One region of the Lysinibacillus sp. FSL P4-0201 genome, then DNA from elsewhere that is predicted to be linked to it. Evidence: riboswitches for the same ligand, from Rfam matches in the RefSeq annotation. Region 1 holds a riboswitch; each other region holds the start of a gene.

Region 1 (4,248 bases):
TAGCACGCATACATGCTGTATTAAGAAGAACGATATCTGAAGAAAAAGTGATTAACTTTGAAGGGCTTTGTTTAGATAGAGAGTCCTTTGAAGTATATTTTCAGCATAAGGCAATTCCATTAACACCAAAGGAATTTGCCATGCTCGCCCTATTTTTAGATTATCAAAATAGAGCATTTTCTAGAGAACACCTTATACATGCCGTTTGGGGATATGATGTAACGATTGAAGATCGTACCATTGATTCACATGTACGTAATTTACGAGAAAAATTAAGAAAAAGTGGTTTTCCGGCGGATGATTACTTGCAAACCGTTTGGGGCATCGGCTATAAATGGCATAAGTCTGCAAAGAGAAAGCAAATGGAACATAAAAGCTAGAAATTAACCTCTACCAGAATTGAAGGTAGAGGTTATTTCTATTATTTTGGACTAAGCTCTTCTTCTGTTACCCATTTATGATTTGTTACAGCTTCACCACTTGTAGTGGAAGTATAATCAACCATATATACAGTTGTTTGCACAGCCTCGTCAATAAGGACAGTCGCATTTTCCATACCTTCCATATGTGTTGCGTCCGTTTTTACTTCTGTTCCAGGAGCCAGTGGTGCTTCTTGTGGGTCAATTAATTCTTCATGAATTACCCACTTATGCTTTTCTATTCGCTTTCCACCAGTTGTAGGCTCATAGGAAATAACATAGGCAGTTGTAGTATAGGCACCTACTATTGTTGCTTCGGCCCCTTTCATACCTTCCATATGTCCATCTGTAATAATGGCTGTGCTTCCTATAGGAAATTTCGGATTTTCAGCTTTTTTTAACGTTACTGGTACTTCGCCAGAACTTGAATGGTTCATTGTAGAATGATCCATTTCTTCAGCAGCTTCATTAGAAGTGGACGCAGGATTTGTTTGATCCTCTGTACAAGCCGATAAACTAATTAGAGCGACTACTGATAATAGTCCGACTGACCATCTTTTATTGAATTTCATATGATATCCTCCTCACTATGTGCTCCTAATGTAGCAAATAAATGTGCAGAAACGATGGATATAACCTATGAAAAACATTTCTTTAGTCTGGCGGGGAGATATGCTATTGAATAGGCATGATCTTCAATGTTTTTTGTAATCTATGGGCGAAGATACCAGCAAAAATAGCTAAAATAATATCTTTTGGTAGTGGAGGAATCATCCAAAGCCAAGCGAGCTTATATGAAAAATTCTCTGGCGCACTTGCCCATAGCTTATAGGCAAAAAACATCCAATTTGTTCCTATCAAATAATTTATAGCCGTTGCTACCAAAGCAGCTACGATAAAACTTTTCTTTGTTCCGCTTCGTTCTACGATTAACCCCGCAACAAATGCCGCAAATATAAAAGTAATAATAAACCCAAAGGTAGGGCTTAAAATTTGGCCAATTCCACCCCCGAAACGAGCAAAGACAGGAGCTCCTGCCAATCCTACGCACATATAAATTGTGCAGGCAAGCGCACCTTTTCTACTACCAAGAATAAGCCCTGCTAAAATTGCAAAGAAGGTTTGAAGCGTAATGGGTACACCACCAACTACCATAAAAGGTGCAAAGGAAGTGATATTAGCACCCACCATCATTAACGTTGTAAATAATCCAATGTAGGTAATGTCAACAGTTCTTAACTTATGGTGACTATGTTGTGTAACAGTTGCCATGATTTCACCTCGTTTTATAAGTTATTACTGCTAGTGTAAAAAACGAATGTATTTGTGTCAACCTTATTATTTATATAAGTTAACTCAATTGCTGAATTAAATTGAAGTAGACTATCTATCTATAAAAATGTATGATAGAACCGTCACAATTTTATAACTTCAAATACTATTGGTGTGACATTTTGAATGTCACTTAAAAGGGAAGTCGGTGGAAGTCCGACGCTGTCCCGCAACTGTAACGAGGAATCCTATAATATGATTTGCCACTGTTTAAGAATGGGAAGGCAATTATAGGATAGTGAATCGAAGCCAGGAGACCTGCCATTTAGTAATACCTGTAATGCCCACGAGGATGCAAGCAATTACGGACAATAGCTGGATATTTTTCTGACTTTGTTTAATCTTGGGTATTTCTATGCGCATTTTCGCATGGGATACCTTTTTTTATTGCTTCATTCATCAATATTCAGTAGGAGTTTAAAACAGATGAATAAAAAATTTATGTTATTTTCCTTCGTACTTTTCATGGTATTAATTGTTTCAATGACCTTTGCTGTAATGGTTGGCTCAGTTTCAGTTACACCGTTATATGTATGGAAAGTTATTCTTTCTAAAATTCCTTTTATACAAAATTCGATCGAGCAAGATTGGAGTCGCTCTCAGGAAATCATCATCTGGCAAATAAGAGCACCTCGTGTTTTGCTAGCTGCGATAGTAGGAGCGGGGTTAGCTATTGCAGGGGCAGCCATTCAGGCACTAGTACGTAATTCTATTGCAGACCCGTATATTCTAGGGATTTCTTCAGGGGCAGCTGTCGGAGCTACTTCTGTGATTATTTTAGGAGCCTTTTCATTTTTAGGTATTTACGCTCTTTCAGTATCCGCATTCCTTGGTTCATTACTTGCCATTGCACTTGTCTTTTTCTTATCACGTGTTGGGGGACGTGTCTCTATTTTCCGCTTGCTATTGGCAGGCATGGCTGTGTCCTTTATCTTAACGGCTATCTCTAACTTTATTTTAATGATGTCAAAGCAAGAAGGGGCCTTAAAGGCTGTTATGTTTTGGATGCTAGGTAGTTTAGCTGGAGCCAAATGGAATAATATTGTGATTCCAGCTTTCGTATTTTTTATTGTATTTGGGCTACTGTGGCTACACTATCGCAATTTAAATTTATTATTACTAGGAGAAGAGGCGGCAGTGACATTAGGCGTTAATCTTCAGCAATTCCGCATTCAGTTAATACTACTAGTATCTCTATTAACAGGTGTGCTTGTCGCAGTTAGTGGTTCTATAGGATTTGTGGGTTTGATTATTCCCCATATTGTGCGTTTAATTGTGGGCTCAAACTATAAATACGTAATACCTATCAGTGCTTTAATAGGTGGAATATTCTTAGTGTGGGCAGATGCCTTTGCTCGAATTATTATTGCTCCTCAGGAAATGCCAATTGGTATTATTACAGCTTTTTGTGGAGGACCATTTTTCATTTGGCTTCTCCGTCGTAACAACTATTCTTTCGGTGAAGGAGATTAACTTCCATGACATTAGAAGCGAAACAAGTATCATTCTCCATTTACGATCAGCGTATACTGCATGATGTAAGCATTCAAATAAAAGAAAAGCAATTTGTTGGATTAATTGGTCCTAATGGGAGCGGAAAATCAACATTGTTAAAAAATATGTATCGTCTCCTAAAACCTGAAAGTGGATCGGTAGTATTAAATGAGCAAGATATATTAAAGCAATCAAGTAAAGCAATTGCGAAAAATTTGGCTGTTGTAAGCCAAGAGACACCCGTATTATTTGATTTCACTGTGCATGATTTAGTCAGTATGGGAAGAACCCCACATAAAAAGCTGTTAGAGCTTGATCAAGAGAAAGATTTTCAAATTGTTAAAGAGGCTCTTAGACAAACGGGCATATCGCATTTAGAGAAACGAAGCTTTAGTTCGCTTTCTGGTGGCGAGAAAAAACGTGTCATGGTTGCAAGGGCACTCGCTCAACAAGCACAGATATTAATATTAGATGAGCCGACGAATCATTTAGATATTCAACATCAACTTCAACTTATGGATTTAATTCAGACTTTGCATTTAACCGTAGTAGCAGCTTTACATGATTTGAATATTGCTGCTATGTATTGCGATCAAATTTACGTTTTACAGCAAGGGCGAATAGTTTGTCATGGTACACCAGAGGAAGTACTTACGCCAACAGTGCTGCAAGATGTATTTGGTGTTTTTGCGGATATTCAAATACATCCAATGACAGGGAAGCCGTATCTTACATATGTTCCTGAACAGTTCACGAAGGGGTTTAGCCAAATATAGAAAAGTTTCATCTTCTATTAGATACATAAAACATCCTTTAAGGAGTGACTGTATGCAAATAGCCTTTACGAAAATGCATGGTATTGGCAACAGCTATATCTATCTTGATCTTTTCCAACATGATTACAAGGAAGATATCTTTTGTGAATTGGCTCAAAAAATGGCCAATGTCCATACTGGTATTGGCTCAGATGGATTGATTATTATCCAACCCTCTAAAATTGCTG
Region 2 (4,248 bases), 1.1 Mb from region 1:
CACATCCGCAATGGGGGGAAACTGTAAAGGCGGTGTATTCTGCTAAACAAGACATCCATGAGGAAGCTTTGAAAGCTTATTTAGAGGAGCATCTTGCAAAGTTTAAAATACCACGTATTTTTGAAAAAGTAGAAGCGCTACCACGCAATGCATCAGGCAAAATATTAAAACAAAATTTAAAGGGGCAAGAGGTGAGATAGCATGAAAGTATTACAACAAGAAGCAATGCGTACTACGAACTTTTTTACTGAAGATGACACGCTTCAAAAAATAGTGAAAATGATGTTAGATAAAGAGTTTTTATCCTATGCCCAACGAGAGTTAACAGATTTTGGTGAGCTATGTGCAGGTGATATTGATGCGAGGGCAAAGCATACAGATCGACAGGGTGAGCCTCGCCTTCAAAGATATGATGCCTATGGTGAAGAGATATCAGAGGTTTGGGTTAATGATGGCTATAAAAAAACGATTGAAGAGACATATAATACTGGGATTGTAGGTTATGTACACAAGCATATTCCGCAGCTAGGACACAAGGGGAATTATGTTTATAGCTTTGCACAAGGTTATTTGCTATCACATGCAGAGCCCGGTTTTTATTGTCCAGTAACATTGACAATGGCAACTGCCTATCTATTAGATCATTATGCAGATGAAGAGGTAAAGCAGCGTTTTTTACCACATGTGTGTGCAACAGGTGACACAGATTTATATGAAGGTGCGACCTTTTTAACAGAACGTCAAGGGGGCTCTGACGTAGGTGCAAATGTGGTGGAGGCGAGAAAGGATGGCACTGCTTATCGTCTATATGGTGAAAAATATTTTGCATCCAATGCGGGCATGTGTGGTGTAGCGATGGTATTAGCACGACTAGAAGGTGCTCCAGCAGGTTCCAAAGGCTTAACATTGTTTGCAGTTCCTTGGCGCAAAGAAGATGGAACAACAAATCATTTACGTATTCGCCGACTGAAAGATAAGCTAGGCGTTCGGGCAGTTCCCTCTGGTGAGGTAGAATTTGATGGTGCACTTGCCTATGTTGTAGGGGAGCAAAATAAAGGGATTTATTATATGCTAGAAGCACTAAATCTCTCTAGAATTTGTAATGCAGTCGCTTCAATTGGTATTATGCGTCGCGGCTTCTTAGAGGCAAAACATTATGTAAGCAATCGACATGCATTTGGCAAGCCCTTAACACAGTACCCTATGATTCAGGATACTTTAGGGAAATTTGCAGCTAAGTTGCACGTGGAAGTAGCGACAGTTTTTGATCTTATCCAATTATACGATAAAGTGACAAGTGGACAGGGAACTCAGCAAGATCTTATTATGAATCGTTTATATATTGCCATTATGAAAAAGGAAACAGCAGAGCAAGCTGTTCATTATGCTAGTGAGGCAATTGAATTACACGGAGGTAATGGCTATATAGAAGACTTTGTAACGCCCCGCTTATTAAGAGACGCCCAAGTGTTAACGGTGTGGGAGGGTACGGCTAATATTTTGGCCTTAGAACTCATTCGTTTAGTAGATAAGTTTCATGCTCATGAACTGTTTGTACAGGAGATGGAGGAACGATTAGACAAATTAGCTGACAGCTCACTAGTACAAATCGTTAAAGAACAATTGGCGAATATGTCTGTGAAACTGCAAATTTTTAGCGCTTTAGACGAGGCAACGAAAACTTTTGAAGCTAAGGGTATGGCGGAAAAAATGGCTCACCTTTATGAAAGTGTCATAGCGGTTGAGTGGGCACATAAATTTGGTGGGAAATATGAAAAACTAGCGGACGTTTATTTAGAACAGACATGGTCATTAAGAGAAATGGGTGCTCAAATGAAAACAGTCCAATACTTTTCTGAAATTGTATAATGGCCGGGGAGTCGTCTTGAATGGAGGCGACTTTTTTCATTTTCATGTATAATGAAATCAACTGAATATTATAAAGGTTCTTTACTTAAGTAAAGTGAAAAGGGAAATCGGTGTAATTCCGATGCGGTCCCGCCACTGTAAGTGTGAGTTTTTTCAAATGATGCCACTGAAGATTTCGGGAAGGCTTGAAAAATCGCAAGTAGCACTAGCCAGGAGACCTGCCTTTATAACGACATGACAACCTACGAGGATAGGGTGGTGGATTTTGTATCAGTTTTTTTGGTGCGATTTTGCCCCCTCATCGATCAAAGATGAGGGGTTTTATTTTGATGTAGAATAAAGCGAAATGTTGCACGGATCAACGAAGGAGGATTCACATGAAGAAATTTTGGAAAATAGGATTATCAGCATTTTTAGCAGTAGGCTTGCTAGCTGCTTGTGGGCAGGAAGCAAAAGATAACAAGCCATCTAACGAGCAACAAACACAGCAAGAAACAGCACAGGTGGATGAAGCAACATTCCCAATGACGATAACAGATGCCCTTGGTAAGGACATTACACTTGAAGCACCTCCTGAGAAAATTGTTTCACTTATTCCAAGTAATACTGAAATCCTTTTTGGACTAGGTTTAAATGATGAAATAGTTGGTGTTACGGACAACGACGATTATCCGCCAGAGGCAGCTGAGAAGGATAAGGTTGGCGGTATGGAATACGATATTGAAAAAATTATTGCCTTAAAACCAGATATCGTTTTTTCACACGAATCTAGCATGTCTCTTTCAGAAGAGGCTATTGCACAGCTTGAATCAGCAGGTTTGAAAGTATTTGTTGTAAAAAATGCACAAGACTTTAATGAAACATATACAACAATTGAGCAACTTGGACGTGCTACAGGGAAATTACCAGAGGCAGAAAAAATTGTCGCTAATATGAAGGCAAAAGTAGAAGAAGTTTTGTCTAAAGTCAAGGATGTTGAACCCAAAAAAGTGTTAGTTGAAGCATCAGATGAGCCAGATATTTATACAGCTGGCAATGGTACATTTATGAACGCTATGCTTGAAATGATCAATGCAGAGAATGTAGCTGTAGATGGCGATAATTGGTATAAAATTGATGCAGAACAAATTATCGCAAAAAATCCAGATGTCATCGTGGTGACATATCATTATGTACCAGATATTTTAACGAAAATACCAAAACGTGCGGGCTTTGATACGATTAATGCCGTAAAAAATAATGCGATTGTGCAGGTAGATGAAAGTACGACAAGTCGTCAAGGGCCACGTTTAGCTGAAGGTCTAGAAGAATTAGCAAAAGCAATCTATCCTGAGGTATTTAAGTGAAAAAAATAGCACTAGCCTATACATTAACATGTACGCTTCTTCTTATTAGCATCTGGTGTGGCGTAGCGATAGGCTCGGTTCATATTCCATTAGAAGTATTGTGGAATAAGGCGGTTGATGAAACAGCCGCCAATATCTTTTGGAAAATTCGTTTGCCTCGCGTGTTATTAGCGGGACTAGTAGGCGCATCTCTAGCTATTGCTGGAGCAGCTTTCCAAGGTTTATTAAAAAATCCATTAGCAGATCCATATACACTAGGGGTTTCATCAGGGGCTTCTGTTGGTGCTGTTTTAACGATCTTTTTTAGTATTTCTATACCTGTTGTCGGTTTGTATGCGCTGCCAATCTTCAGTATGATTGGTGCTATCATTACGATGGTAGTTGTTATGAGCTTTGCTAGACTCGTAGACCGCTCATTAAAAATGGAAACGTTGATATTAACAGGTGTTATTTTTAGTTCTTTTTTAGGTTCCCTTATTTCATTAATGATTGCCTTATCTGGTGAAGAATTACGTCAGGTAATAGGCTGGCTACTTGGTTCTGTTTCGATGCGTGGTTGGCCATATGTCCAAATGATCATTCCTTTTGTGATTGTTGGTTCAATTATGCTATGGACACAAAGACGAGAATTAAATGTCTTGTTGTATGGTGAAGAGCGAGCAAAACATTTAGGTGTTAATGTAAAGCGCAGTAAATATTTGATATTAGCAGGTGGCTCCATGTTAACTGGAGCGGCTGTAGCGGTTTCTGGCACAATTGGCTTTGTAGGATTAGTGGTGCCGCATATGACAAGGATGATTTGGGGTTCTGATCATCGCCACTTATTACCATTATCTTTTTTCAATGGTGCAACATTACTCATTATTTGCGACTTAGTAGCACGAACAATCATTGTGCCAAGAGAGCTACCAATTGGTGTTATTACGGCATTTATTGGAGCACCTGTTTTCTCCTATATTTTTTATAAGCAGCGAAGAAGCAAGGGGGTACGGGCATGATTGTTGTTGAACATCTATCAGGTGGCTATGAAGAT
Region 3 (4,248 bases), 1.3 Mb from region 1:
TAAGGACATACCGCCTAGTTTTTCTTGTATTTCCTCTGCATATGGTATTGAATCAGCCTTTTCACCGTAGCAAAAATCACAAGCCTTCAGTGATAACACATCACCAATCGGAGCTAATAAAAACCCTACTTCCTGTAATTTCTCTGTGATCTGTTCAGGGGCAGTCGTTGGTATTTTCAAATGAATTTGATGATCTGGTGTGTATTCCATCGTCCCCTCATCCCCAACGACCTCCGCTAACGTCATCATTTGCTGGGGAGTAAAAAACTTATTGGCTACACCAGGACTTACTGCTAATTCAAAAATAGATTCTATTTTTTGCTGTACAAGCTTCGGTGTTACTTTGACTGCGCTTGTCCCTTTTACCATTGCAAGTGCCGCTGTAGCCATTTCAAGAGCTGTTTTTTTCGGCTTTGGCGTAACGGCTATACTGGGTTTATTAAAGCGCCCTGCATTAGGGTCAGTCGTAAAGTCATTTCGCGCTGTTCCCGTCTCTTGGTTCATTGCCCAAGGTTCATTTTCTTCGCGTAAACGTTGATGTGGACGTAATGGCTGTTTCTCTTCACCCAGGGTATATTTACGTTGGTAACCGCGGGGCGTAATCATCTTATTGTCATAGAAAAATGTTGACGAATTCCCGATAATGACAGTTGTCAACATACCAATATCATGTTCTAGCATTTCTGCTAGTGTTGTCATGGTCACTTCTTGACGTTCTCGATAGGCACTTTTCACAAGCCCTACTGGTGTGTCTGGCGAACGATATTCTAAGAGTATTCGTTGAGCCTCGACAATTTGTCTTGTTCGACGTCCACTTTTAGGATTGTATAAAGCAATGACAAAGTCCGCCATTGCAGCTGCCTCGACACGCTTTGCAATTAAATTCCAAGGTGTTAGATGGTCACTCAAACTGATTGTACAAGCATCGTGCATAATAGGTGCACCAAGTATGCTAGCGCATGAATTAATCGCAGAAATCCCAGGAACAATTTCTACTTCAATTCCTGTTGCTTCTGTCCAGCCTAGCTCAATTAACACCTCATAGACTAAACCCGCCATGCCATAGACGCCTGCATCACCACTCGAAATTACTGAGACGATGCTCCCTGCTTCGGCTTGACGAACGGCTTCCTGTGCACGCGACACTTCTTCTGTCATGCCTGTACTAACAATCGATTTTGCACTTACTAAATCTTGAATCAGCTCTACATAGGTTTTATAGCCTATAATCATATCACTTTGTTGTAAAGCCTCTACTGCACGTGTCGTAATATGCTTAAAATCTCCAGGTCCAAAGCCTACTACGAAAATTTTTCCTTTTTGCGCCATGTTGTTACCCCTCTTTCACCTTTTCGATCCCTTTAGTGGCAGTTGTTTGAGCAGTACGCTGTAATGTACCTTCACGAAGTGTAAAGACATGTTCGTTGTATAAGGATTCATGATGTAAATCTTGTACTAGTGTTCTAGCATGCTCTGTTGATGGCACACGATACCAGTTTCCTTGAGGATAAGCGATTACCACACAAGCATCCTTGCAGCGTCCATTACAGCGCGTTCTTGTCGTATGTATTTCCTGATCGAGTGCTTGCCGCTGTATCTCATCTCGAATGGCTAAGGTAATTTCCTCCCCATCCTTTTTCATGCAGCTACTGCCATTGCAAATAAAGAGATGTGTTTTCATCCCCTCTAAATTCCAAGTTGTCATCTTCTGTCTCCCCTCATTTGCTTTTTGGAAAAAGAAAAACCTTTACTCTATAACGAAGAGTAAAGGTTTTGTAGAAGCCAAATAAAAACGAATAGAATGAAATACAGGTACCCGCTTTCGCTTCAACTTCTCCCTCCGAAAAGTTTGCATGCACAATCAAATAAGCAGGTTTCCTGACTTAAGCTTCATTTTACTGTCGCACCTTCCCAAGTTTATACCAGTGGCTTTGCGATTTCATCAGCTATTACAGTAGCGGGGGCTGTATTGGATTTTCACCAATTTCCCTATTATCTCGAGCTATTCGAGCACTTATTGACGTTTTATATGAAATTTTTATTAGAATTTTAAATAGAAAACTGTCTTTATCATATCTTATTATTTTAAAATTTCAATATTTCTTTAAAAATTTATGACAAATTTATCAATTTTGAATGGAACTAGGTATGAAATTTATACAATCTATATAATTTGTGCACAAACTTTTATCAGAATATTCACCGTTGACCTTTAATTTAAAAAATTCCATAAAAGGTATAGCATATTTATGGAAATTCATGTTACACTTTGTCGTGAAATCTCACAATTTGAATGTTTTTCGGTGCAAAGTGCTTGTCATTTTGCTTAAAAGGGAAGCCGGTTTGAGTCCGGCGCGGTCCCGCCACTGTAATAGGGAGCTTTATAGAATATGTCACTGTCCAACGGATGGGAAGACCTATAAAGCATTGAACTAGAGCCAGGAGACCTGCCGAAAAATAAGTGATCGTTTCAACCTACGAGGATAGGTGTGCGGCTTAGCAGATGAGACTGTTATTTGCTTTTTTAGCTATGCACTTTTCCACCTAAGGAGAAGTGCTTTTTTAATTACGCACGCAATATTCTAAAAATCTATTAATTAGTTAGGAGGAAAGCTTTTTGAAATTATCATGGTGGAAATTTAGTTATTTTTTACTGGCCTTTTTAATCGTGCCAAAACGTGCCTTTGCCATGCATATCATGGAAGGTTTTTTACCAATCGAATGGGCTATTTTTTGGTGGGTGATCTCTATCCCATTTATCATTCTAGGATTGCGTTCTATTCGAAAAACCATTGATGAAAATCCTGAAACAAAAATGCTTTTGGGGCTTTCAGGAGCCTTTGCCTTTGTGCTATCCGCCCTAAAAATCCCTTCAGTTACAGGTAGTTGCTCTCACCCAACTGGTGTAGGACTTGGGACAGTACTCTTTGGCCCTCTAGCAATGAGTGTAATTGGAACAATCGTTTTATTATTTCAATCTTTATTATTAGCTCATGGAGGAATTACAACTTTAGGGGCTAATGCCTTTTCTATGGCTATTGTTGGTCCTTTTATTGCTTACTTTGTCTTTAAAGGGGCTCAAAAAGTAGGGTTGTCATTTTCACTAGCCATATTCTTTGCAGCTATGCTTGGTGATTTAGGTACATACATTGTGACTTCTGTACAACTAGCACTAGCCTTTCCTTCAGAGGTTGGAGGCTTTATGGCATCCTTTACAAAGTTTGCAGGTATTTTTGCCTTAACTCAAATTCCTTTAGCAGTGAGTGAAGGAATTTTAACGGTCATTGTGATGAATTTCTTGAAAAAATACAATGTTAGCGAATTAAAAACGTTACGTGTTTTCTCAACAAAGGAGGCACATTAACAAATGAAAAAAAATTTATTGTTATTAGCAATTGTTGTGTTGTTAGCCATCATTCCCTTATTCATACAAAAAGGTGCTGAATTTGGTGGTGCTGATGGAGAAGCAGAAGCAGCTATTGGTGAAATCAATGCGGAATATGAACCATGGTTTGAAAGTCTATGGGAGCCACCAAGTGGTGAAATCGAAAGCTTATTATTCGTGCTACAGGCAGCTATAGGAGCTGGCTTTATTGGCTACTTCATCGGCTATATGCGTGGCAAACACAAAGAAGGTTAACCATTATGTTACTCATTGATAAGTATGCCTATCTGAATAAGCTAGCGTCCGTTCATCCGCTAGAAAAAATGATATTTTCACTTGGACTACTTCTCATAACGCTCATCATGAGAGATGAACGACTTTCACTCATTACATTTTTTGTAATGAGTGCTTTTATCATTTTAGGTGCAAAAATTCCGCTTGCATACTACGGCAAATTATTATTGCTACCTAGCTTTTTCTTATTAACAAGTCTCGTATCTATTTTACTTTCCTTTACATCATCAACGAATGCACTCCCTGCCCATATTTGGTCGTTTACATTTAGGAATTGGACTGTCTTTATTGGGAATGCAAGTGTGTTAGCAGCGCAACAGCTGTTCTTTATTGTCCTTGGCAGCATTAGTTGTTTATACTTTTTAATTCTAACCACTTCCGTACAAGGAATATGTTATGTGCTACGACAATGGCGACTCCCCTCTTTATTAGTGGAGCTCGTCGAACTAACCTATCGTTTTATTTTTATGTTTTTAGAAAGCATGCAAAATATACATCTCGCCCAGCAAGCACGTCTTGGCTATCATTCACCGATGCAATGGCTACGCTCTGTCTCCATGCTTATTGTG

The links. A riboswitch is a leader RNA that binds a small molecule or an ion and turns the genes downstream of it on or off. The one in region 1 is predicted to bind cobalamin.
Region 2: another riboswitch for cobalamin. It lies ahead of MKY76_RS03015 (ABC transporter substrate-binding protein); the one in region 1 lies ahead of MKY76_RS20810 (iron chelate uptake ABC transporter family permease subunit).
Region 3: another riboswitch for cobalamin. It lies ahead of MKY76_RS14480 (energy-coupling factor ABC transporter permease); the one in region 1 lies ahead of MKY76_RS20810 (iron chelate uptake ABC transporter family permease subunit).

The regions. Positions count from the first base shown of each region.
Region 1 covers NZ_CP151995.1:4,125,234-4,129,481, reverse strand. The annotation lists gene MKY76_RS20825 (response regulator transcription factor) at 1-380, shown strand, start outside; gene MKY76_RS20820 (YdhK family protein) at 422-991, opposite strand; gene MKY76_RS20815 (biotin transporter BioY) at 1,095-1,691, opposite strand; cobalamin riboswitch at 1,845-2,032, shown strand; gene MKY76_RS20810 (iron chelate uptake ABC transporter family permease subunit) at 2,178-3,224, shown strand; gene MKY76_RS20805 (heme ABC transporter ATP-binding protein) at 3,230-4,021, shown strand; gene dapF (diaminopimelate epimerase) at 4,074-4,248, shown strand, end outside.
Region 2 covers NZ_CP151995.1:613,208-617,455, forward strand. The annotation lists gene MKY76_RS03005 (long-chain-fatty-acid--CoA ligase) at 1-200, shown strand, start outside; gene MKY76_RS03010 (acyl-CoA dehydrogenase family protein) at 202-1,869, shown strand; cobalamin riboswitch at 1,927-2,110, shown strand; gene MKY76_RS03015 (ABC transporter substrate-binding protein) at 2,247-3,215, shown strand; gene MKY76_RS03020 (iron ABC transporter permease) at 3,212-4,213, shown strand; gene MKY76_RS03025 (adenosylcobinamide amidohydrolase) at 4,210-4,248, shown strand, end outside.
Region 3 covers NZ_CP151995.1:2,870,113-2,874,360, forward strand. The annotation lists gene cobJ (precorrin-3B C(17)-methyltransferase) at 1-1,329, opposite strand, end outside; gene MKY76_RS14475 ((2Fe-2S) ferredoxin domain-containing protein) at 1,334-1,705, opposite strand; cobalamin riboswitch at 1,851-2,033, opposite strand; cobalamin riboswitch at 2,285-2,470, shown strand; gene MKY76_RS14480 (energy-coupling factor ABC transporter permease) at 2,618-3,364, shown strand; gene MKY76_RS14485 (energy-coupling factor ABC transporter substrate-binding protein) at 3,368-3,640, shown strand; gene cbiQ (cobalt ECF transporter T component CbiQ) at 3,646-4,248, shown strand, end outside.